DNA from 3 places in the Nonomuraea sp. NPDC023979 genome. Region 3 is predicted to be linked to each of the others. Evidence: riboswitches for the same ligand, from Rfam matches in the RefSeq annotation. Region 3 holds a riboswitch; each other region holds the start of a gene.
What was found. Region 3 has a riboswitch for thiamine pyrophosphate ahead of AB0G11_RS35985 (cytosine permease). Riboswitches for the same ligand answer to the same signal wherever they lie in the genome.
Positions count from the first base shown of each region.

Region 1: another riboswitch for thiamine pyrophosphate. It lies ahead of AB0G11_RS16335 (FAD-dependent oxidoreductase); the one in region 3 lies ahead of AB0G11_RS35985 (cytosine permease).
Region 2: another riboswitch for thiamine pyrophosphate. It lies ahead of thiC (phosphomethylpyrimidine synthase ThiC); the one in region 3 lies ahead of AB0G11_RS35985 (cytosine permease).

Region 1 covers NZ_JBEZZG010000007.1:235,772-243,396, reverse strand. Annotated here, with positions in the region: gene AB0G11_RS16365 (disulfide bond formation protein DsbA) at 1-492, opposite strand, end outside; gene metF (methylenetetrahydrofolate reductase [NAD(P)H]) at 512-1,432, opposite strand; gene AB0G11_RS16355 (polyprenyl synthetase family protein) at 1,518-2,585, shown strand; gene thiE (thiamine phosphate synthase) at 2,566-3,210, opposite strand; gene AB0G11_RS16345 (Rv2175c family DNA-binding protein) at 3,188-3,562, opposite strand; gene AB0G11_RS16340 (FAD-dependent oxidoreductase) at 3,593-4,762, opposite strand; TPP riboswitch at 4,816-4,932, shown strand; gene AB0G11_RS16335 (FAD-dependent oxidoreductase) at 4,922-6,244, shown strand; gene thiS (sulfur carrier protein ThiS) at 6,241-6,441, shown strand; gene AB0G11_RS16325 (thiazole synthase) at 6,434-7,189, shown strand; gene pknB (Stk1 family PASTA domain-containing Ser/Thr kinase) at 7,355-7,625, shown strand, end outside.
Region 2 covers NZ_JBEZZG010000034.1:61,627-69,251, reverse strand. Annotated here, with positions in the region: gene AB0G11_RS39505 (hypothetical protein) at 1-274, opposite strand, end outside; gene AB0G11_RS39500 (MFS transporter) at 418-1,824, shown strand; gene AB0G11_RS39495 (DUF72 domain-containing protein) at 1,835-2,686, shown strand; gene AB0G11_RS39490 (NAD(P)-dependent alcohol dehydrogenase) at 2,754-3,785, shown strand; gene thiC (phosphomethylpyrimidine synthase ThiC) at 3,772-5,262, opposite strand; TPP riboswitch at 5,254-5,366, opposite strand; gene AB0G11_RS39480 (hypothetical protein) at 5,431-6,393, opposite strand; gene AB0G11_RS39475 (hypothetical protein) at 6,875-7,081, opposite strand; gene AB0G11_RS39470 (hypothetical protein) at 7,103-7,276, shown strand; gene AB0G11_RS39465 (AraC family transcriptional regulator) at 7,328-7,625, shown strand, end outside.
Region 3 covers NZ_JBEZZG010000028.1:85,216-92,840, reverse strand. Annotated here, with positions in the region: gene AB0G11_RS35995 (ATP-binding protein) at 1-1,016, opposite strand, end outside; gene AB0G11_RS35990 (methylated-DNA--[protein]-cysteine S-methyltransferase) at 1,150-1,710, shown strand; gene AB0G11_RS35985 (cytosine permease) at 1,685-3,028, opposite strand; TPP riboswitch at 3,020-3,133, opposite strand; gene AB0G11_RS35980 (rhodanese-like domain-containing protein) at 3,159-3,482, opposite strand; gene AB0G11_RS35975 (helix-turn-helix domain-containing protein) at 3,479-3,916, opposite strand; gene AB0G11_RS35970 (MFS transporter) at 3,996-5,393, shown strand; gene AB0G11_RS35965 (DNA-formamidopyrimidine glycosylase family protein) at 5,395-6,273, opposite strand; gene AB0G11_RS35960 (transcriptional regulator) at 6,313-6,918, opposite strand; gene AB0G11_RS35955 (GPP34 family phosphoprotein) at 6,942-7,583, shown strand; gene AB0G11_RS35950 (LCP family protein) at 7,588-7,625, opposite strand, start outside.

The DNA of each region.
Region 1 (7,625 bases), on a different contig from region 3:
CACGCGGGAGATCACCGGGCCGAAGAAGGCGACGCGCTCCCCCGGTGACGTGGTCACGGCGACGACCGGCGTGCCCGACTCGCCGCCGATCGCGGCCATCGCCCGTGCGTGCGAGGCCCGTACGAGGTCGTCGGACTCGGGGGTGAGCGCCGCGTCGGCGAGGTCCTCCGGCAGGCCGGCGGCCCGCAGGGCCGTCGTCAGGTCGCCGAGCCAGTCCTGGTCGTCGCCGCCGGTGGTCCACAGCGCGGTGTAGAGCCGGCCGAGCGCGTCGGAGCCGTAGCGGTCGGCCACGGAGGCGCACAGCCGGGCGGGCACCCACAGGTAGCCCTCCGGGTCGCCCTCGGGATCGTCGTCGCGGCCCTCGTTGAGCACCGACAGGCTCATCACGTGCCAGCGTGCCTCGACCGGCCGCACCCGGGTCACCTCCACGAGCCAGCGGGAGGTGAGCCACGTGTAGGGGCAGGACGGGTCGAGCCAGAAGTCTGCGATCATCCGTCCAGTCAACAGGAGATCAGCCCGGGACGGGCGCCGGCTCGATCCGCTGGAACACCTCGCGCGAGGCGCTGGAGCGGTTGAAGGTGATGAAGTGGATGCCGGGGGCGCCCTCGTCGAGCAGCCGCTGGCACAGCTCGGCGCCGTGCTCGATGCCGAGCGCGCGGACGGCGGCCGGGTCGTCGGCGACGGCCTCGAAGCGGGCCGCCACGTCGGGCGGGAACGGCGCGCCGGACAGCTGCTCGGAGCGGGCGATCGTGCTCATCTGCGTCACCGGCATCACGCACGGGATGATCGGCGTGTCGCAGCCCCGGGCCGCCACCCTGTCGCGCAGCCGCAGGTAGTCGTCGGCCTGGAAGAACATCTGCGTGATCGCGTAATCGGCCCCGGCGCGGCACTTGCGCACGAAGAACTCGGTGTCGGACTCGATGGACGGCGAGCGCGGGTGCTTGTAGGGGAAGGCGGCCACGCCCACGCAGAAGTCGCCGGCCTGGCGGATCAGCCGCACCAGCTCCTCGGCGTAGAGGACGCCCTCGGGGTGCTGGACCCACTCGCCGCCCGGGTCGCCGGGCGGGTCGCCGCGCACGGCCAGGATGTTGCGCACCCCGGCGTCGGCGAAGCGGCCGACCAGGTGGCGCAGCTCGCGCACGGAGTGGTTGACGGCGGTGAAGTGGGCGACGGGCGTCAGCGTGGTGCCGCGCGCGACCCGCTCCACGATGTCGACGGTGCGGTCCCGGGTGGTGCCGCCCGCGCCGTAGGTCACCGAGACGAACGTCGGCCGCAGCGACTCCAGCTCCCTGATCGCCTTCCACAGCTGGCGCTCGCCCTCGTCGGTCTTCGGCGGGAAGAACTCGAAGGAGAACGACCGGCCGCCGGAGGCGAGCAGCTCCCGGACGGTGGGGACGCGATCGGGCAGGACGGAGGGTCGACCAAGGGCCATGCGACAAGATTACCCGGTGGCCGCGCGGCGCCCGACTCTCTACCTGCTCGGTATAGCCGATATGTCCGGCCACTAGTCTCAAGGCATGAGCACAGACGCCGCGAAGATGGACAACCTGCGCGCCCAGGTGGACCGTCGCATCAGGCAGTTCGTCGAACGGCAGTTGCCCGTCACCGGCGACCCCGACCTGGAACCGCTGCGCACCGCCGCCGACGAGCTGCTGGCGGGCGGCAAGAGACTGCGCCCGGCCTTCTGCTACTGGGGCTGGCGAGGCGCCGGAGGCGGCGACGTGCCGGAGATCTTCACCGCCGCCGCCTCGCTGGAGCTGCTGCAGGCCAGCGCCCTGGTGCACGACGACGTGATGGACAAGAGCGACCTGCGCCGGGGCATGCCCGCCGCCCACCGGCGCTTCCAGACGCTGCACGAGAAGTCGGGCTGGCACGGCTCGGCCACGCAGTTCGGCGAGGGCGCCGCGATCCTGCTCGGCAACCTGCTGCTGATCTGGTCGGGCGAGATGTGGCGCACCAGCGGCCTGCCCGCGCGGGCGCTGGCGGCGGCCCAGCCGGTGCACGACCACATGCGCACCGAGCTCATGTGCGGCCAGTATCTCGACCTGCTGGAGCAGGCGCACGGCGAGAACACCTTCGACTCGGCGCTGCGCGTGGCCCTGTACAAGAGCGGCAAGTACTCCGTCGAGCACCCGCTCCGTCTCGGCCTGGCGCTCGCCTCCGGCGGCCTGGAGCCGTGGATCGACGAGCTGTGCACCACGTACGGCACCCGGGTCGGCATCGCCTTCCAGCTGCGCGACGACATCCTCGGCGTGTTCGGCGACCCCGCGCAGACCGGCAAGCCGGCCGGCGACGACCTGCGCGAGGGCAAGCGGACGATGCTGGTGGCGCGCACCCTGGCCGCCGCCACCCCCGAGCAGGCCGGCGTGGTGCGCCGCCTGCTCGGCGACCCCGCGCTCGACGAGCCCGGCGTGGCCGCGCTGCGCGAGATCATCGAAGGCACGGGCGCGCTGCGGGCGTGCGAGGACATGATCGGCGACTATCTCGGCGAGGCGCTCGCCTCGCTCGACCAGGCGCCGATCACGCCCGAAGCCCGCACCGCGCTGGCCGGGCTCGCCGTGGCGGCTACGTCGCGGCGGACGTGAGCCGCTTGGCGAACTCGGCGGCGGCTGCCCCGGGGTCGTCGGCCTCGGTGATGGCGCGCACCACCACGACGCGGCGGACCCCGTAGGACATGACCTCGTCCAGGTTGGCCAGGTCGATGCCGCCGATGCCGAACCAGGGCCGGTCACTGCCGAGCGCCGCCGCGTGCCGGAGCAGCGACGGGCCCGGCGCGTGCCGGCCCGGCTTGGTCGGCGTGGGCCAGATCGGCCCACAGCAGAAATAGTCGACGCCCTCCTCCACCGCCGCGGCGGAAGCCTCGGCGGCGGAGTGGGTGGACCGACCGATGACGATGTCGTCGCCGAGCATTTCTCGCGCGACCGTCACCGGAAGGTCGTCCTGCCCCAGATGGAGCACGTCAGGCCGGGCGGCGAAGGCGATGTCGGCCCGGTCGTTGACCGCCAGCAGCCGGCCGTGCCGGTCGCAGGCGTCGCGGAAGACCTCCAGGAGCGCGAGCTCCTCGCGCGCCTCCAGGCCCTTCTCCCGCAACTGGACGATGTCCACGCCGCCGGCCAGCGCCGCGTCGAGGAACTCGGCCAGGTCGCCCCTGTCACGCCGCCCGTCGGTGCACAGGTAGAGGCGGGCGTCAGAAAGCGAGGGCTTGGGCACGGCGCTTGACCTCGGTGTGACGACCGGCCTTGATCGCCTGAACGGGCGACCCCGGCAGCGAGTCGTCAGGGGTGAACAGCCAGCGCAGCGCCTCCACATCGTCGTACCCGGCGTCGCGGAGCACGGTCAGCGTGCCCGGAAGGCCTTTCACCACGTCCTTTCCGTCGAGGAACACCGCGGGCACCTGTGGCCCGCCGCTGCCGCGGCGCACGCCGAGCAGCTTGTGATCCTTGAGGAGTTGCTTGGCCCGTCCCATCGAGAGGTCGAGGCGCTGGGCCACTTCGGGGAGAGTGAGCCACTCGTCAACGAGCTGGTCGGTCTCCCGGTCGATCTGTGCAACAGAAAGCGTCACGAAACCACAACTACCACATGCCGCGCTTGCTCAAACAACACAATCCCGTAGGGGTACATCTGGATCTACCAGGCGTTCCGCGTCCAGACGACGGCCCTCCTGGATGATCCGGCGACCCTGCACGAGGTCGCGGGGCCGGTCGACGGCCAGCACCGCCGCCAGCCCGCCCTCCGCCGTCAGCCAGCAGGCCGACCACTTGCCCTCAGGACCGCCCCGGTAGAGCAGGCGCTCGCCCGCCGGGTGGTGGCCGGCGTACTGCACCATGTGGCCGAACTGCTCCGACCAGAAGTACGGGACCGGATCGTACACGGCCTCCTCGCCCAGCAGCGTCGCGGCGGCCACCTCCGGGGCGCTCAGCGCGGTGTCCCAGTGCTCCACGCGCAGCCGGGTGCCGTAGCGGCTCGACCACCAGGCGGCGCAGTCGCCCACCGCCACCACGCCGGGCAGCGACGTGCGCAGCCGCTCGTCCGTGACCACGCCGTTGTGCAGGTCGACGTCCGAGCCCGCCAGCCACTCCACGGCCGGGCGGACGCCGATGCCCGCCACCACCACGTGCGCCTCCACGAACCCGCCGCCGACCAGCTCTACGCCGCCCTCGTCGACCGACGCGACCATCGTGTCCAGCCGCAGGTCGATGCCGTCGTACCAGCTCTCCGTCCGGGCGCCGATCTCCTCGCCGACCGCCTGCGCCAGCGGGGTCCGGCCCGCCTCCAGCACGGTGACGGCGCAGCCGGCCCGGCGGGCGGCCGTGGCCACCTCCGCCCCGATCCAGCCCGCGCCCGCGACCACCACCCGCGCGCCCGGCACCAGGCGGGCCCGCAGCTCCAGCGAGTCGTCCAGCGTCCGCAGCACGTGCTGCGGGCCGTCACCCGGCAGCGGGATCGGCTCCGCGCCCGTCGCGATGACCAGGCCGTCGTAGCCCAGCTCGCCCTCGGTCGTCTCCACCACGCCCGCGCGCAGCGACTTGGCCGAGACGCCCGGCCGGAAGTCCACCTCCAGCGCGTCCAGGTCGGAGTCGACGAAGCTGGAGTCGGCGGAGCCCAGCAGCACCGCCTTCGACAACGGCGGCCGATCGTAGGGCCGGTGCCGTTCCTGGCCGATCAACGTGATCCGGCCGCCGAACCCCCGTGCCCGCAGCGCCTCGACGCTGCGCACGCCCGCAAGACCCGCTCCCACCACCACGACGCGATTCACGTTCATGACCATAACGGGGGCGGTGCCGCGGCGTCGCACCGAGGCCGTAGGCTGGGGGACGTAAGACGCGCGGGAGTCCGGCCGTAACCGGGCTGAGAGGAAGGCTTCACCGGGCCTTCGACCGCAAGACACCTGATCCGGATCATGCCGGCGAAGGGAGCGGACATGGACGTGATCGTGGGCGGCGGAGTCGTCGGACTGTCGATCGCCTGGCGCCTGGCCCGCTCGGGCCGCGCCGTCACCGTGGTCGACCCGGCCCCCGCTTCGGGCGCCTCCCACGCCGCGGCCGGGATGCTGGCGCCGGTCAGCGAGGTGACCTACACCGAGGAGCCGCTGCTCCGGCTCGGCATCGCCGCCCTGCGCCGCTGGCCCGCCTTCGCCGCCGACCTCACCGCCGACGCCGCCCTTCCCCCTGGACGGACCGGCGCCCACCCGAGCGGCCCCACCGCCGCCGGCGCGCCCCTGCCCTCCGGGGGCGCCTCCCTGGGCGGAGCTCCCGCGGGATCCGGCAGTGCGGCACGGGCCGGGGGTGCGAGCGGTCCCGCCGTCTCCGGCCCCGGCAAGGCGTCCTCCCACGGGGGCGCCGCGGTTGACCCGTTCGGGGGGCTTCCGCTGCTCGGCGGGGTGCCGGCCGAGGGGCGGGACGTGCTGGATCTGCGGTCCGACGGGACGCTGGACGTGGCGTTCGGCGGGGACGACCTGGCCGCGCTCGGGGAGCTGGCCGCGTTCATGGAGAAGCTCGGCCTGCCGGTGGAGCGGCTGACCGGGCGCGAGTGCCGGCGACTGGAGCCAATGCTGGCGCCGTCCGTGCGCGGCGGTCTGCTGGCGCCAGGCGACGCGTGGGTGGACCCGCGCCGCGTCACCGCCGCCCTGCTCGTGGCCCTGGAGCGGCGGGGCGTCCCGCTGGTACGGGAGCGCGTGGCGGGGCTGTCGCGCGAGGGCGGCCGGGTGACCGGCGTACGCCTGGAGTCCGGGGAGGAGATCCGCGGCGAGCGGGTGGTCCTGGCCGCCGGGGCGTGGAGCGCCGGGCTGACCGACGTTCCGGTACGGCCGGTCAAGGGGCAGATCATGCGCCTGCGCTCCCCCGAGCCGCTGCTGGGCCGGTGCGTGCGCGGGATGGTGCACGGCACGCCGGTCTACCTGGTGCCCCGGGGCGACGGGGAGCTCGTGGTCGGGGCCACGCAGGAGGAGCTCGGGTTCGACACCCGGGTGACCGCCGGCGGGCTGTACGAGCTGCTGCGCGACGCCAGGGAGCTGGTCCCGGGGGTGACGGAGCTGGAGGTCGCCGACGTGGTGGCGGGGCTGCGGCCGGGCACGCCGGACAACCTGCCGATCATCGGCCCCGGCTCGGCCCCGGGGCTGGTGCTGGCCACGGGGCATTTCCGGGGCGGGGTGCTGATGGCCCCGCTCACGGCCGCGATCCTGCAGGGCGAGGAGGGCGACCTCGCGTCCCTGTGCTCACCCGCTAGATTTCGGGATATTTCATGAAATTGCTGATCAATGGAAGTACGCACGACGTGGCTGACGGCATGACCGTCGCACAGGCCGTACAGACCCTGACCACCGCCACCACCGGCGTCGCGGTGGCCGTGAACGACGAGGTCGTCGCGCGCGGCGCGTGGGAGACGACGGCGCTGCGCGACAGCGACCGCGTGGAGGTGCTGACGGCGGTGCAAGGTGGATGACCTGATCATCGCCGGGGAGAAGTTCTCCTCCCGGCTCATCATGGGCACCGGCGGCGCGCCGTCGCTGGAGGTGCTGGACCAGGCGCTGGCCGCGTCGGGCACCGAGCTGACGACGGTGGCCATGCGGCGGCTCGACCCGGCCGCCCGCGGCTCGGTGCTGGACGTGCTGCGCGAGCGCGGCATCAAGGTGCTGCCCAACACGGCGGGCTGCTTCACCGCGGGCGACGCGGTGCTGACGGCCCGGCTCGCCCGGGAGGCGCTGGGCACCTCGTGGGTCAAGCTGGAGGTCATAGCCGACGAGCGGACCCTGCTGCCCGACCCGATCGAGACGTTCGACGCGGCCGAGCGGCTCGTGGCCGACGGGTTCACCGTGCTGCCGTACATCGGCGACGACCCGGCGCTGGCCCGCCGGCTGGAGCAGGCCGGGTGCGCGGCGGTGATGCCGCTGGGCGCGCCGATCGGCTCCGGGCTGGGCATCCGCAACCCGCACAACATCGAGCTGATCGTCGAGGCGGCCGGGGTTCCGGTCATCCTGGACGCGGGCATCGGCACGGCCAGTGACGCGGCGCTGGCGATGGAGCTGGGCTGCGACGCCGTGCTCCTGGCCACCGCCGTGACGCGGGCCCAGCGGCCCGACCTGATGGCGGCGGCGATGCGCGAGGCGGTCCGCGCGGGCCGCATGGCGCGGCAGGCGGGGCGCATCCCGCGCCGCCGCTACGCCGAGGCGTCCTCCCCGCTGGCCCCCTGACGGGACGTTCTTCCCGTCTGCCGGAGGCGCACCGGCTCTCCGGGGCCGGTGCCGGGGTGGCCTGTGCGACGGCGGGGCACGTGAGAGGCCGGGCGGGGCACGGGTCGGCATCGGTTTCGGATGGTCAGGCCCTCCCGGGTGCGAAACGCCCGTAAACTCAGCGGGGTGGACACGACGACTGCCGACCCGTTGGTCGGCCGGCTGCTCGATGGACGCTACCGCGTCGAGTCCCGGATCGCCCGGGGCGGCATGGCGACCGTCTACCTCGCGCTCGACATCCGGCTGGACCGGACCGTCGCGCTGAAGGTCATGCACCGCTCGCTCGCCGACGACCCGGCGTTCGTGCGCAGGTTCATCGGCGAGGCGAAGTCGGTGGCCAGCCTCTCCCACCCCAACGTGGTGCACGTCTTCGACCAGGGCACCGACACCGACGTGG
Region 2 (7,625 bases), on a different contig from region 3:
TCCCGCCGGCCTTCGGCGCCACCAGATACGGCTCGTACGGGCTGCCGGCGATCGCGTTCACCGCGTCGTAGACGGCGCCGTGCACCATGGCGAAGCTGCGCGCCTGCACCTGCGGCTGCTGCCTGGCCACCTCCCAGATCGCCGTCTCGGCGTTCCTGTCCCACACGATGACGGCGTTCTCCGGCGCTCGCGCCTCGGCCGCGCTCGCGCCGGGAGCCCCGGCCACGACGACGAACGCCACCACTGCCCCGACGGCCTTGCGTAATACGGACATGCAAGCAACGTACCTCCCGGAAGATCGCCTAGATAGGGGCGCCTTCGACCGAGGGTGGAGGGTTCGCCGACCGGGCTTGCTGGTGGGCGGGGGCGCTGGGCGCGGGAAGTCTCCGGGGCCGGTGCAACGACACGCTTGAAGCCATGACTTCAACGGACGACGCGGTCGAGGCCGCGTCCTGGCGGGAACTGCTGGGCCCGCGCCATCTGGGTTCGGCGGTGGTGCTGGCGGGCGGCGTGCTCGTCGGCGCGATCAACATCTACCTGGCCTCCAGCCTGCTGCCCACGGCGGTGGCCGACATCGGGGGCGCCGGCTTCTACGCCTGGAACATGACGTTCTACCTCGTCGCCATGGTGATCGCGACGATGCTGGTCAGCCGGGTGCTGGCCCGGTGGGGGAACGTGGGCGCGTACCTGATGGGGTTCGGCGGGTTCGTGGCGGGGTCGCTGGCGTGCGCGGTGAGCCCGGCGATGCCGGTGCTGCTGGCTGGGCGGGGCGTGCAGGGGCTCGGGGCGGGGCTGCTGTCCGGCCTGGGGTTCGCGGTGATCCACTCGGCGCTGCCGCGCCGGTTGTGGACGCGCGGAAACGCGCTGATGTCGGCGATGTACGGGGTCGGCAACTTCGCGGGTCCGGCGCTCGGGGGGCTGTTCGCGCAGTTCGGGTCCTGGCGGCTGGCGTTCTTGGCGATGGCGGTGATCGGGGCGGTGTGCGCTGGGATCGTGCCCCGGGTGGTGCCGCGCGGTGAGCGCGGGGGAGGGCGGACGCCGGTGCCGGTGGTGTCGCTGGTGCTGGTGACGGCCGCCACGGTGGCCGTGAGCCTGGCGGGGGTGCTGCCCGGGACGGCGGCGATGGCGGCCGGGGTCGCGGTGGCGCTGCTGCTGGTCGGCGGGTTCGTGGCGCATGAGCGGCGCAGCGGGAGGCGGGTGTTCCCCCGGACGACCTACACGGCGGGGTCGGCGCTGAAGTGGGTGTATCTGACGATCGGGCTGCTGACGTTCGGCGTGGCGGTCGAGACGTTCGTGCCGCTGTTCGCGCAGCGGCTGGGCGGGCTGCCTCCGGTGACGGCGGGGCTGCTGGGTGCGGCGGTCTCGCTCGGCTGGTCGCTGACGCAGCTCGGCAGCGCCTCGGCGGCAGGCGGGCGCGCGGTGCGGCGGCTGTGCGTGCTGGGGCCGTTGGTCCTGGCGCTGGGCTTCCTCGCGCAGGGCCTGCTGCTGAGGGACGCGGCGCCGGGCTGGCTGATGCTGGTGTGGGCTCCGGCGCTGGTCGTGGCGGGTTCGGGGATCGGGCTGGCGTATCCGCATCTGTCGGTGGCGGCGATGTCGAGCACGTCGGATCCGGCGGAGGGCCGTCAGGCGGCTGCCGCGATCGCCACGGTGACGAGCCTGTCGATCGCGTTCGGCACGGCGGTGGCCGGGGTGCTGCTCAACGCCGGGGGCGCGTCGATGCTGACCTCGGCCCGGTACGTGCTGTTCGGGTTCGCGCTCGTCTGCGCGGTGGGCGCCGTCACGGCCCGCGCCGCGAACCGGCGGGCCGGTGCGGAGACCCGATAGCGTCGGGTGCATGCGGCTTCATGTGGGTTGTGCGATGTGGACGCACGCGCCGTGGCAGGGTCGGTTCCTCCCCCATCCGCTCGCGCAGGGCGAGCGGCTGCGGGCGTACGCGACGTGGTGCAACGCGGTCGAGGGCAACACGACGTTCTACGCGACGCCGTCGAGGAGCACGGTGGAGACGTGGGCGGCCCAGACCGATCCGGGGTTCAGGTTCGTGGTGAAGCTGCCGAAGGCGATCACGCACGAGCGCCGCCTGACGGGGGCGCAGGAGGAGTTGGGGGCGTTCCTGCACGCGATGGAGCCGCTGGGGCCCCGGGTGCACGCGCTGTGGGTGCAGGTGCCGGGGTCGTTCGGGCCGGGTGACCTGGGCGCGCTGGCCGCGTTCCTCCGCAGGCTGCCCGCGGGGCTGCGCCCGGCGGTGGAGGTGCGGCATCGGGCGTTCTTCGAGGACGAGCGGGCCGTGGGGCAGTTGGAGCGGGTGCTGGCGGGGGCGGGCGCGGAGTGGGTGCCGTTCGACACCACGACGCTGTTCGGCAGCCCGCCGACCAGCGACGCCGAGCGTGACGCGTGGACGAAGAAGCCGCGGGTCCCGCGCCGGGCGCGGGCGCTGACGGACCGGCCGATCGTCCGCTACCTGGGCAGGGACGACGTGGACCGGACGGTGGCGGGCTGGCAGGGCTGGGTCGGCACGGTGGCCGGGTGGCTGCGCGAGGGCCGTTCGCCGACGGTGTTCGTGCACACGCCGGACAACGCCGAGGCGCTGCCGCTCGCCCGGCGCTTCCACGACGAGGTACGGGCCCGGGTCCCCGGGCTGGAGCCGTTGCCCGAGCCGATGCCCGCCGAGCCGCCGACGCTGTTCTGAGCTCGGGATTTCGGCCGCCCGGAACGTGGCATGTACCGGGGGAGGGGCTCGGGAAGCGAGGAGAGGCATGAAAGCTGTCCAGTTGGCCGGCCAGGGGAGCATGCCCGAGGTCGTGACGGTGCCCGACCCCGAGCCGGCTCCCGGTGAGGTGCTGCTCCGGGTCAGGGCGTCCGGGATGTGCCATTCGGACATCGCGGTGATCGAGAACCCGCTGCTCGTCGGGGGCAGCCTGCCGCTGATCCTCGGCCACGAGGGCGCGGGCACGGTGGCGGCGCTCGGCGACGGGGTGACGGGCGTCGAGGTGGGCCAGGACGTGGTCGTGTACGGGCCGTGGGGGTGCGGCACCTGCCGCAACTGCTCCAGGGGCGCGGAGAACTACTGCACCCGGGCCCAGGACCTCGCCATCAAGCCGCCCGGCCTGGGCGCTCCCGGCGCCATGGCCGAGTACATGATCGTCGACGACGTCCGTCACCTGGTCCCGGTGGAGGGGCTGGACCTGGCGCAGGCGGCGCCGCTGACCGACGCGGGGCTCACGCCCTACCACGCGATCAAGCGGAGCCTGGCCAAGCTGGTGCCGGGCAGCACGGCGGTGGTCATCGGGACGGGCGGGCTGGGCCACATGGCGGTCCAGATCCTGCGGGCGATGAGCGCGACGCGGGTGATCGCGCTCGACATCAGCGAGGAGAAGCTGGAGCTGGCCAGGGAGATCGGCGCGCACGAGACCGTGATCTCCGACGAGGCCGCCGCCGGCCGGGTGCGGGAGCTGACCGGCGGGCTGGGCGCCGACCTGGTGCTGGACTTCGTCGGCATCCAGCCCACCGTGACGCTGGCGGGCGCGTGCGCGGGGGTGTGCTCGGACGTGACGATCGTCGGGGTGGCCGACGGCCGCCTGCCCGTCGGGTTCGGCAGCGGCCCGTACGAGATGGCGGTGTCGGTCCCCTACTGGGGCGGCCGGGACGAGCTCATCGAGGTGCTGGCGCTGGCCCGGTCGGGCGCCATCGGCGTGCGCGTGGAGCCGCACTCGCTCGACGAGGCGCCGCGCACGTACCAGCGCCTGCACGACAACGAGATCGTCGGCCGGGCCGTCATCGTCCCGTGAGGTCCCGCAGCTCGTGGCTGATCCGCATCGAGCAGAACCTGGGCCCGCACATCGAGCAGAAGTGCGCGTTCTTGGCGGGTTCGGCGGGCAGCGTCTCGTCGTGGAAGGCCCGAGCGGTGGCCGGGTCGAGCGACAGGTCGAACTGGTCCTCCCAGCGGAACTCGAACCGGGCGTCCGACAGCGCGTCGTCCCACGCCTGGGCCTGCGGGTGGCCCTTGGCGAGGTCGGCGGCGTGCGCGGCGATCTTGTACGTGATCACGCCGGTTTTGACGTCGTCCCTGTTGGGCAGGCCGAGGTGCTCCTTGGGGGTGACGTAGCAGAGCATCGCGGTGCCGTACCAGCCGATCATGGCGGCGCCGATGCCCGAGGTGATGTGGTCGTAGCCGGGCGCGATGTCGGTGACCAGCGGGCCGAGCGTGTAGAAGGGGGCGTCGTCGCAGATCTCGCGCTGGAGGTCGACGTTCTCCTTGATCTTGTGCATGGGCACGTGGCCGGGGCCCTCGATCATCACCTGGACGTCGTGGTCGCGGGCGATCCTGGTCAGCTTGCCCAGCGTGCGCAGCTCGGCGAACTGGGCCTCGTCGTTGGCGTCGGCGATCGAGCCCGGGCGCAGGCCGTCGCCCAGCGAGAACGACACGTCGTAGGCGGCGAAGATCTCGCACATGTCGGCGAAGCGCTCGTACAGGAAGCTCTCGCGCCCGTGGGCCACGCACCAGGCGGCCATGATCGAGCCGCCCCGGGAGACGATGCCGGTCTTGCGCCCGGCGGTCAGCGGGACGAACGCGCGGCGCACGCCGGCGTGCACGGTCATGTAGTCGACGCCCTGCTCGCACTGCTCGATCAGCGTCTCGCGGAACACCTCCCACGACAGCTCGGCCGCCTGCCCGCCGACCTTCTCCAGCGCCTGGTAGAGCGGCACGGTGCCGACCGGGACGGGGGAGTTGCGGATGATCCGCTCGCGGGTGGCGTGGATGTCGCGGCCGGTCGACAGGTCCATGATCGTGTCGGCGCCCCACCGGGTGGCCCAGGTCATCTTCTCGACCTCCTCGGCGATCGAGGAGGTGACCGCCGAGTTGCCGATGTTGGCGTTGATCTTCACGAGGAAGTTGCGGCCGATGATCATCGGTTCGGACTCGGGGTGGTTGACGTTGGCGGGGATGATGGCCCGGCCCGCGGCGACCTCCTGCCGGACGAACTCCGGCTCGACGCCCTCCCGGACCGCCACGAACTCCATCTCGGGCGTGGTCGTCCCGGCCCGCGCACAGCCCACCTGCGTGACGGGCCCGCCGGCGCGGGCGCGGATCCACTCCGCGCGCCTCGGCGCCAGCCCGCGGGCCAGGTCGACGGTGACCTCCGGGTCGGTGTACGGGCCCGAGGTGTCGTACAGGCGGACGCGCTCGCCGTTAGACAGTCTGATCTCGCGCATCGGCACGCGGAGATCCCCGGTGTAGACCTTGGAAAAACGCGCGTCGCTCATCGCGCAACTCCCTTCGCCGGCATTACCCGGAGCAGGTTCTGGCGGTCGGCGGCTGGGCAGCCGTCCTCTCAGCCCGGTCGCACCGGGCTCCCGCGTTGGACCCGGTCAACGTAACCCGGCGAAGAAAGTCATGCAAGATCGGCCGAATTAGTGGCGGCCGTTTATGGCTCAGTCGAGGCCGAGTTCGCGGCGGGCGCGGGCGTAGCGGCGGCCGGGGGTGAGCGAGCCGGCCGACCAGGGCAGGATCTCCGGGACGCGGCGGCCGGCGTTCATGAGCAGGCTCTGGGCGCGCGCGTGGTGGCCGCCGTAGTAGAAGGCGGCGCCGAACAGGTGCATCGCCTCCACGGACCGGGGGTGCGGCCGGGGCCTGGCGTGCCAGGTGTCGACGGCGTCGATCAGCTCCTCGGCCACGTACGGGTCGCGGAAGTGCGCTTCGAGCACCTCCTGGGCGTCGCGGCCCGAGGCGGCGATCTCGCTCCAGGCGACCTCGAAGTGGGCCAGCGGCAGCATCGCGGTGACCAGGTCGCCGGGGCCGGCGGTGGCCGCGGCGGTGCGGGCGAAGGCCAGCACCTCCTCGTCGGAGCCGTGCCACTTGCCGCACAGCGCCTGGGCGCGGGTGTAGTGCCCGGCGAACAGGCGGGGCGCGCGGCTGGTCAGCTCCTCCCACAGGCGGTCCAGCTCGTCCCGGTCGCCCAGGCCCATGGCCTGCCACTGCAGGACGTCCCACGGCACCGGGTCTCCGGGGTCCGCCTCGGCGGCCCGGCGCAGCGGCCCGGCGGCGGTGGCGAGCTGCTCGTGGAAACGGCCGGTGAGGTCGTCGCGCAGCTCCCAGGCGTGCTGCACCCGGGCCGCGCCCAGCCACAGCAGCGCGTCGGGGTCGTCGCCGGCCAGCCGCTCCAGCGCGTCGAGGTGCGCCTCGGCGGCCGTGGCGAGCTCGGTGACGCGCAGGGCACGCAGCTCGTGGTCGTCGCGGGCCTGCCTGATCAGGTCCAGGCCGCGCTCCAGCCGCCCGGCGCGGACGCGGCGCAGGGCCACGTCCAGCGCGGGGTCGTGCCACGCCCTGCCCACCTGCATGCGGGAGGTCTTCTCCAGGACGAACGCGGCGGCGCGAAACACCTTGACCGGGATCACGGCTGATGAATATCGCGAAGTGTCGTGCCGGCGCAATGAGAAATACGCCATGTCGGATCATTGAGCTTATTAAGCTGCGGTTATATGGCACGACAATTGCTCTGGCCATTTTCAGCTTATCTCGGTGACGCCCGGAGGTATCCCGATGTGCGGTGAACCGCTGATGCCGGCCCCGGTGGCCGCCGCACTCGACGAGTACCGGATGCTGCGCGACAGGCACGGGCCGTGCTGGGGCGAGGAGCCGCTGGCGTACGTGACCCAGGCCCGGGCCACGGTCTTCCTCGACCGGCGCCACGACTACTGGGGCCCGGCGCTGCGCCAGCTCGCCGAGCGCTTCCCGGGCACGAGCTGCGGGCCGTCACCCGGGTGGCCTTCGGCGAGTTCCGCACGGCGCTGCTGCTCGACTCCGCGCCACCGCCTCCGCCCCGCCCGGCTGGGAGCGGGTGTACGCGCGCGTCGACGGCCCGCTGACCGCCGAGTCCTACGCCGAGGCGATCCTGCTCTGCCGCACGTTCACCACCACCGGGCCGTGGCTGGAGCTCACGGTGAACGGCGAGGGGCCCGGCGCCACGCTGGACGTCGCGCCGGGGGAGCGGGTGGAGATCGCGGTGACCTCGATCGGGCCCGAGGTCGAGACGCTGGAGATCCGCACCGCCGACGGGGTGCTCGCGCAGGGCCCGCCCGGCACACCAGCCCGGTCTACCTGGACGTGGCCGGCGGGCATGTGGCCCGGCAGGAGGACGTGCGCTGGTGCCTGGCCTGGCTGGACCGGCTGGCCGAGGTGGTGCGCGAGTTCGGCCGCTTCGACACCGAGGAGCAGTACGGCGACCACCTCGACCTGTACGAACGCGCCAGGAAGGTGTATCGGAGCCGGCTCCCCTGATCTGTGCATTTTTGCCTGGAACGCTGCCGCAGATCATGTCGATGATCGGGCATGGACGGTGTTCTGCTCGGCAACAGCCCGCTGTTCGCCAGCTCGGATCTCGACGAGGTGCGGGAGCAGGTCGGACGGGTGTTCTGCCCGCACCGGCTGGACGTGACCGGCGACGCCGGGCTGCTGGCCGCCCGCTTCAACTCCGCGCAGCTCGGCTCCGTGCGCGTCAGCTACCTCGACTACGGCGCCGAGGTGCGCATCGAGCCGGGCGAGCTGGAGTCCTTCTACCTGGTGCAGATCCCGATCGCCGGGCGCAGCCTGATCCGGTGCGGCGGCCAGGAGATCGTCTCGACGCCGG
Region 3 (7,625 bases):
AGCTGGACCGTCAGCTTCTCGCCCGGGGCGGGCTGCGGGAACGGCGGCGGCTGCCCCACGGCCTCCTCGGCCGGGACGGCGGTCAGCCGGGCGGCGGCCGGGTTCCAGCGCAGCACCCGCCCCTCGCGGTCGAGCACGGCGATGCCGTCGGCGCTGGCGTCGAACACTGCCCGCTCGTGGGCCCGCTGCCGCACCGCCTCCTGGTAGGCGACCGCGTTGCCGACGGCGATGCCGGCGTGCCCGGCCAGCAGCTCCAGCAGCTCCAGCTCCAGGTGGCCGGGCTTGCGCCGGGCGAACAGCGCGTAGAGCGCCCCGTACGGCCGCCCGCCGACGGCCGCCAGGCCGAGCGCGACCGTGTGCAGGCCCTTGAGGCTGGACCAGACCAGGCTGTCGAGCCCCTCCGACTCCAGCAGCACGGTCTTGCCGGTGCGCAGCAGCTTGCCGACGAGGCTGTTGTGCAGGTCGGTGGTGGTGCCCTTGGGCACGTCGGGAAGCTGGTAGGTGCTGACCAGCCGCAGCCGGTCGCCCTCGATGAGCACGAACCCGCCCGCGTCGGCCCCGGTGAGCTCGGTCAGGCTGGCCGAGATCCGGTCGAGCACGGCGGGCAGCTCCAGCTCGGCGTTGATGTCGCCGACCACGTCGGTCAGCCGCCGCACCAGCCGGGCGCGGCGGGCCATCCGGTTCTTGGCCGCGTCGTCGGCCTGCACCAGGTGGTGGACGCACACGTAACCGGCGACGGCGCTGCCGATGCGCAGCGCGCTGATGTCGACCCGGACGTCCAGCACCTCGCCGTCGCCGCGCACGCGCTTGGTGCGCAGCGAGACCTGCCCGCCGGTGCGCACCCGCTCCAGCACCGCATGGTGCTCGGCGGTCAGCTCGTCCGGCACGATCGGCGCCCGGCGGCCCAGCATCGTGGCCGCCGTCAGGCCGAAGAGCCGCTCGGCCGCGGCGTTCCAGACCAGGACGGTCTGGTCCCGGTCGAGGACCACGACGGCGTTGGGCGAGCTGTCGAGCACGGCACGGGCTATGTCATCGTCACTCCCAGCCCATTCGTCCCCCACGACTCCATAGTGCCCCCGGCGTGGCGGCCTTGTCGGGCGATCCGTCCGATACGCTGCGGTCACGGCGTTTCCAACAGGGGGTGAAGGCATGTCGGACGACATCGACGCCCTGTTGCGGGTGACCTCCGCCACCTATCGAGGCGACGGGCCGCCCGATGTCGCGTTCGGCACGTACGACGGCGCGGTCGGGCGGATGATCATCGCGGTGACGGGCCGCGGCATCATCTCGTGCAGCTTCGAAGACGAGCAGGACGTGTACGAGCGCGTCACCAACCACGTGGGCCGGCACATCGCCCCCAATCCGAGACGGCTCGACCCGGTGCGCCGCGAGCTCGACGCCTACTTCTCGGGGCGGCTGCGGGCCTTCGCCACGCCGGTCGACCTGGCCCTCGCCACCCCCTTCGCGCGCACGGTGCTGCAGAAGACGATGGCGGTGCCGTACGGGACGACCACGACGCTGGAGAGCATCGGCGAGCTGATCGGCAGGCCGCGCGCCCTGCGCGCGGTCGGCAACGCGCTCAGCGCCAACCCGGTGTGCGTGGTGGTGCCGTGCCACCGGGTGGTGCGTGACGACGGCGGGCTCGGCGACTACGCCGGGGGCGAAGCCGCCAAGCGCCACCTGCTCAACGTCGAGCGCCGCGCCGCCTGATCGCGCCGAGCGCCAGCGTCACCAGGGCCGCCACGAGGGCGGCGCCGAGCGCGCCGTTCATCCACGGCTGCCGCTCGAAGCCGATCGCCTCGCGCGCGGCGGCCCAGATGCCGTCCCACTGCTCCACCGTGGGCGTGGAGGTCGTCAGCCAGTAGGCGGCGAAGCCGAGCGCCCACGGCGCCAGCATGGACCAGCGGGCCGGGGCGTCCTCGGCGGTGTTCCACCGGGTGGCGCCGCCGAGCAGGAAGTAGTCCACGGCCAGCACCGCGAACATCGGCACGAACACCGCGCCGATCACGCCCAGGAACGCGCCGTAGGAGGTCACGTCGACCACCAGCGCGATCGCGACGGTCAGCACGCCGATGGCGACGCTGAGGATCCGCCGGTCCACCCGGGGCATGAGGTTCTGCAGCGAGACGGTGGTCGAGTAGACGTTCGCGAACGACTGGTCGGCCTCGCGCAGCACCAGGATGCCGAAGAACACCGCGCCCAGCGGCACGGCCACGAACGGCCCGAACACGGCGGTGCTGTCGTTCTGCACGGCGGCGGCCCCGGCGATCGCCACCGCGTAGACGCCCAGCCCCAGGCAGGCGACCTGGGCGAGCGTGTAGCCGCCGACGACGCCGGTGAAGGCGGCCCGGCTGGAGCGCGAGTGCCTGGCGAAGTCGGCCGCCAGCGGCACCCACGACACCGACAGCGCGATCACGTAGTCGACGGCCGGCGCGAACGCGGTCCAGGACCCGCCGCTCTGCGGGGGCGCGTCGCCCAGGAACTGGAACGTGAACCAGATCAGCGCCACGATCACCAGGGCCGTGATGTAGCGCCGCAGCAGCCTGATGGCGCCGAGCGGCCAGATCGTCAGGGCCGTGGTCAGCACCCCGGCGACGATCACCCACACCGCGTACGGGACGGTGTCGCCGAAGACGGCCATCGCGCCCTGAGCGATGACCCAGAGCTCGAACGCCCCCCAGCCGATCATCTGGATGATGTTGAGCACGGTCGGCACGTACGAGAGCCGGGCCCCGAACAGCCCGCGCAGCAGCACCATCGCGGGCTGGCCGGTCTGGGTCCCGGGGATGGCCGACAGGCCGACCATCGCGGTGCCGATCAGGCTGCCGACGACGGCGGCGGCCAGCGCGGCGGTCAGGCTGAGCGGTGCGTTGCCCAGCGGGTCGAGCAGGAACAGGGCGCCCGAGAACCCCAGGAGGCTGACGGCCAGGTTGGCCCAGAGGGCTCCCTGGTCGAGGACTCCGAGGGTTTTGGGGGCGGCCCCTTCAAGAGTGAGAGGGACTTCGTCGTCGCGGACGTCATGCGCCATCGCACTGCTCCCTACGCCGGCATTACCCGGACAGGTTCATGCGGTCGGCGACGGCCTCGGTCGCCCTCTCAGCCCGGTGCGCCCCGAGCTCCCGCGTTGTGTAATTTTCCGCCGCGCATTATGCCAGTTTTCAGGCTACGAAGGGAGTCTGTCCTGTTTCGCTGACCATGGGGCGCTTGTCGTGAGCCCATGCCTGCATGCCGCCGTCGACGTTGACCGCGTCGCGGCCGATCTGGTTGAGCCAGGCGGCAACCTGGAACGACCGGCCGCCCACCCGGCAGACGACGTAGACCTGGCGGTCGGCGGGGACCTCCTCGACGCGGGCCTGGATCTGCGTCATCGGGATGTGGACCGCCTCGGGGGCGTGGCCCGCGTCCCATTCGTTCTGCTCGCGCACGTCGAGCAGGTAGGCGCCTTCTGGGACATCGCGTGCCTCGACTTCTGGAACCGTCATGCCTCCATCATCCCGTGCCTCGCGTCGTAGGCCGCACGCGCTTCGGCGATCTCCTGCTGGTGGGTCTCGGTCCAGGTCACCAGGGCCTTGATGGTCTCGTGCAGGGTGCGGCCGAGCGGCGTGAGCGCGTAGTCGACCCGGGGCGGCACCACCGGGTGGACGGTGCGGCTGACCAGGCCGTCGCGTTCGAGCTTGCGCAGGGTCACGCTGAGCATGCGCTGGCTGACGCCGTCGATCTCGCGGCGGAGCTGGGAGAAGCGCAGGCTTTCGCAGTCGAGCATGGCGATGACCAGCAGTGACCACTTGTCGGCGACGCGGTCGAGGATCTGCCTGACCTCGCAGCCCTCGCGGGCGTCCCAGTGGCGGACGTCGAAGTCGGCGTCGGTGGTGGTGCTGTCGACGTAACCAGGTGACTTCAAAGTGCCGTCTTCCATGTCGATCCATGCTGCCGCATGATTCTGACGGTTACAAGAGATAACCGACATGCGAGAACGTAACCACTGGAGTTTGATCATGCGTGCATCCGAACGGCTGACAGGCCGCCCGCTGGGCGTGCTGCTGGTGCTGTGCGGAACGATCTTCCTTGAGGGCGTCGACGTGGCCATGCTGAACGTCGCCCTGCCCGCCATCCGCGCCGACCTCGGCGTGTCCACGAGCGTGCTGAGCGGCGTGGTCACCGCGTACGTGCTCGGCTACGGCGGTTTCACGCTGCTCGGCGGCCGGGCGGCCGACCTGCTGGGCAGGCGGCGCATGTTCCTGTTCTGGCTGACGGTGTTCCTGGTGTTCTCCGGGCTCGGCGGGTTCGCGAACGAGGGCTGGGTGCTGCTGGTCGCCAGGTTCGTGACCGGGGTGGCCGCCGGGTTCATGACCCCTGCCGGGCTCTCGTTGATCACCACGTCGTTCGCCGAGGGCAGGCAGCGCAACAAGGCGCTGCTCGTCTACGCCGGGACGGGCGCCGCCGGGTTCGCGCTCGGCCTGGTCATCGGCGGCCTGCTCACGGCGGTGGGCTGGCGCTGGGTGTTCTTCGCGCCGGTGATCCTGGCCGCCGCCATCCTGCTCGCCGCCGTCGTGCTGATCAAGGAGCCGGCCGTCCCGCGTCCCGCCGGTGGCCGCTTCGACGTGCCGGGCGCGGTCACGATGACCGGCGGCATGATGCTGCTGGTCTACGGCGTCGTACGGCTGGAGCACCCAGGCGAGGGCTGGGGCTGGACCGTCGCCGCGTTCGCCGGCGCGTTCGCGCTGCTGGCGGCGTTCACCGCGATCGAACGCCGCTCGGCCGACCCGCTGGTCCGCCTCGGCGTGTTCAGGTCGGCCTCGCTCGTGCGCGCGAACGTGGTCGCCACCCTGCTCACCGCCTCGTTCATGGGCTTCCAGTTCCTCGTCACCCTCTACCTCCAGGAGCTGCGCGGCTGGACGCCCATCCAGACCGGGCTCGCGCTGCTCATCGCCGCCGCCGACGTGCTGCTCGCGCCGACGCTCACGCCGGTGCTGGTCAACCGCTACGGCAACGCGCGGGTGATCCTCGGCGGGCTGCTGTCGGGGGTGGTCGCCTTCGCGATGTTCCTCGGCGTCGGGATGGACTGGACCTACGCCGCGATGGTGCCGTCGATGCTGCTGATCGGGCTGATGTTCGCCTTCGTGTACGGGCCCGTGACCATCGTGGCGACGGAGGGCATCGCCGAGCACGAGCAGGGGCTGGCCGGCGGGCTGATCACCTCGTCGTTCCAGTTCGGCGCGGCGCTCGGGATCTCGATGGTGACCGTGGTGAACGTGGCGGCGCTCGACGGCGGCGCGAGCGGCATCGACGCCGTGCGCGCGGCCCTGGTGGTGCCGGTGCTGGCCACGCTGGTGTCGGTCGTCGTGGTGGCCTCCGGGCTGCGCCGCCGGACCCCGGTGCCCGTGGAGGCGTGAGCTACTTCAGCAGCTTGGACAGGCGGCGGTCGGCCAGCGGCTTGCCGCCTGTCTGGCAGGTCGGGCAGTACTGCAGCGAGGAGTCGGCGAACGACACCTCGCGGATCGTGTCGCCGCACACGTCGCACGGCCGGCCGGTGCGGTTGTGCACGCGCAGCCCGGACTTCTTCTCGGCCTTGAGGTCCTTGGCGGCCAGCCCGCGCGCCCGCTCGACGGCCTCGTGCAACGTCGTGACGATGGCCTCGTGCAGGTCGGCGATCTGGGCGTCGGTCAGCGACGACGCGATCTTGAACGGCGACATCCGGGCGGCGTGCAGCACCTCGTCGGAGTAGGCGTTGCCGATGCCGGCGATGACCTTCTGGTCGCGGAGCAGGCCCTTGATCTGGGTGCGGTTGCCGCCCACGATGGCCTTGAGCGCGTCGATGGTGAAGGTGTCGGCGAGCGGGTCGGGGCCGAGGGCGGCGACGCCGGGCACCTCGTCCGGATTTTTCACCACATAGACGGCCAAGCGCTTCTGCGTCCCCGCCTCGGTCAGCTCGAACCCGGGCGCCAGGCCCAGCTCGTCGGGCGCCAGCCGCACCCGTACGGCCAGCGGGCCCTTGCCCGGACGCACCGGCTTGGCGCCCGACAGGTCGTCACGCCAGCGCAGCCAGCCCGCCCGGGCCAGGTGGATGACCAGGTGCAGCCCGTCACAGTCGAAGTCGAGGAACTTGCCGTGCCTCGACACGCCCGTGATGGTCAGCCCGCCGAGCGCGGTGACCGGCGGGTCGAACGTCTTGAGCGCCTGGATGGCCACCACGTCGACGCCCAGCACGGCGCGGCCCACCGCCCGCTCCCGCAGGAACGCGGCGAGCGATTCGACTTCGGGAAGTTCCGGCATGCCACCAGGGTACGATCCCCGTCCACAGGCTGTGGACGGCTACGGCACGTCCCAGAACGCCAGCTCGTGGGCCATGCCCTCGGTGAACATCGCCTCCGCCCGAGCCGGGTCGGGATCGGCCTCGTCGATCATCTGCGCGATCCTGGCCGCCAGCGCCGCGAACCCCGGATCGGCGTACGTGTCGGCCCACGCGCGGTAGCGCGGCTCGGCGGGCGGGTTCTCGGCCAGGATCTGCCCCAGCGTCGAATACCCCCACATGCACGGATAGAGGGCGGCCAGTCCTTCGGCGTACGAGCCCGCCGACTCCAGCAGGAACGCCGTGTAGGCCGCGCACGCCGGGCCCTTGCGCGCCCCTTCCAGGTCGGCCCCGAACCCGGCCGACAGCGACCGGTGCAGGTCGAGCTCCTCGTGGAAGGTCGCGTGCGCCAGGTCGACCAGATCGCCCAGGTGCCCGTCGGGCGCCTGCCAGGCCAGCCGGGCGAACACCCGCGTGTAGTCCATCAGGAACAGGTAGTCCTGCTCCAGCCACGACCTGAACACCGGCTCCGGCAGGTCGCCGCGCCCGATGCCCACCACCGTGGGGTGGGCGAGCTGGGCGTCCAGCAGCGGCCGGCCGATCGCGTGCAACTTCTCGGAGATAGTCATGGCCGAAACGTTAGTGTCGAAGCATGAAAGTGACGATTGCGGAGGAAATCCTCCTTCTCGCCCACAAGGAAGATGACGGCAAGCCCCTCATCCCCTCCACCCAGCTCGACCCCGCGCTCGCCGGCGCCCTGCTCGCCGAGCTGGCCGTCAACGAGCGGGTGACGCTGGACGGCAAGAAGGTCCAGCTCGTCGACCCCACGCCGCTCGGCGACGAGGAGCTCGACGCCGTGCTCGCCGCGATCGCCGAAGGCAAGGAGCGCAAGGCCGCCTGGTGGGTGCAGAAGCTCCAGTCGGTCAAGCTGCGCGCCCGCCTGCTCACCCGCCTCGCCCGGGCCGGCGTGCTGGCCGAGGAGCGCGCCAAGGTGCTCGGGCTGTTCCCCACGACCCGCTGGCCCGAGGTCGACGGCCGGACCGAGGCGGAGGTCCGCGAGCGCGTCGCCTCCGCGCTCGGCGGCGCCGACCCGACGGCGCGCACCGCCGTGCTCATCGCCGTCATGCACGCCGCCAAGCTCGACCGCAAGGCGTTCCCCGGAGCCGACAAGGCGCGGGTCAAGGAGATCGCCGAGGGCGCCTGGGCGGCCGAGGCCGTGGCCCAGACGATCACCGCGATCCACGCGGCCATCGCGGTCACCGCCGCCACGAGCGCCGTCGTGGCGGCGAGCTGACCCGTCAGTTCGCGTCGATGACGTCCTGAGGGACCGGCTTGT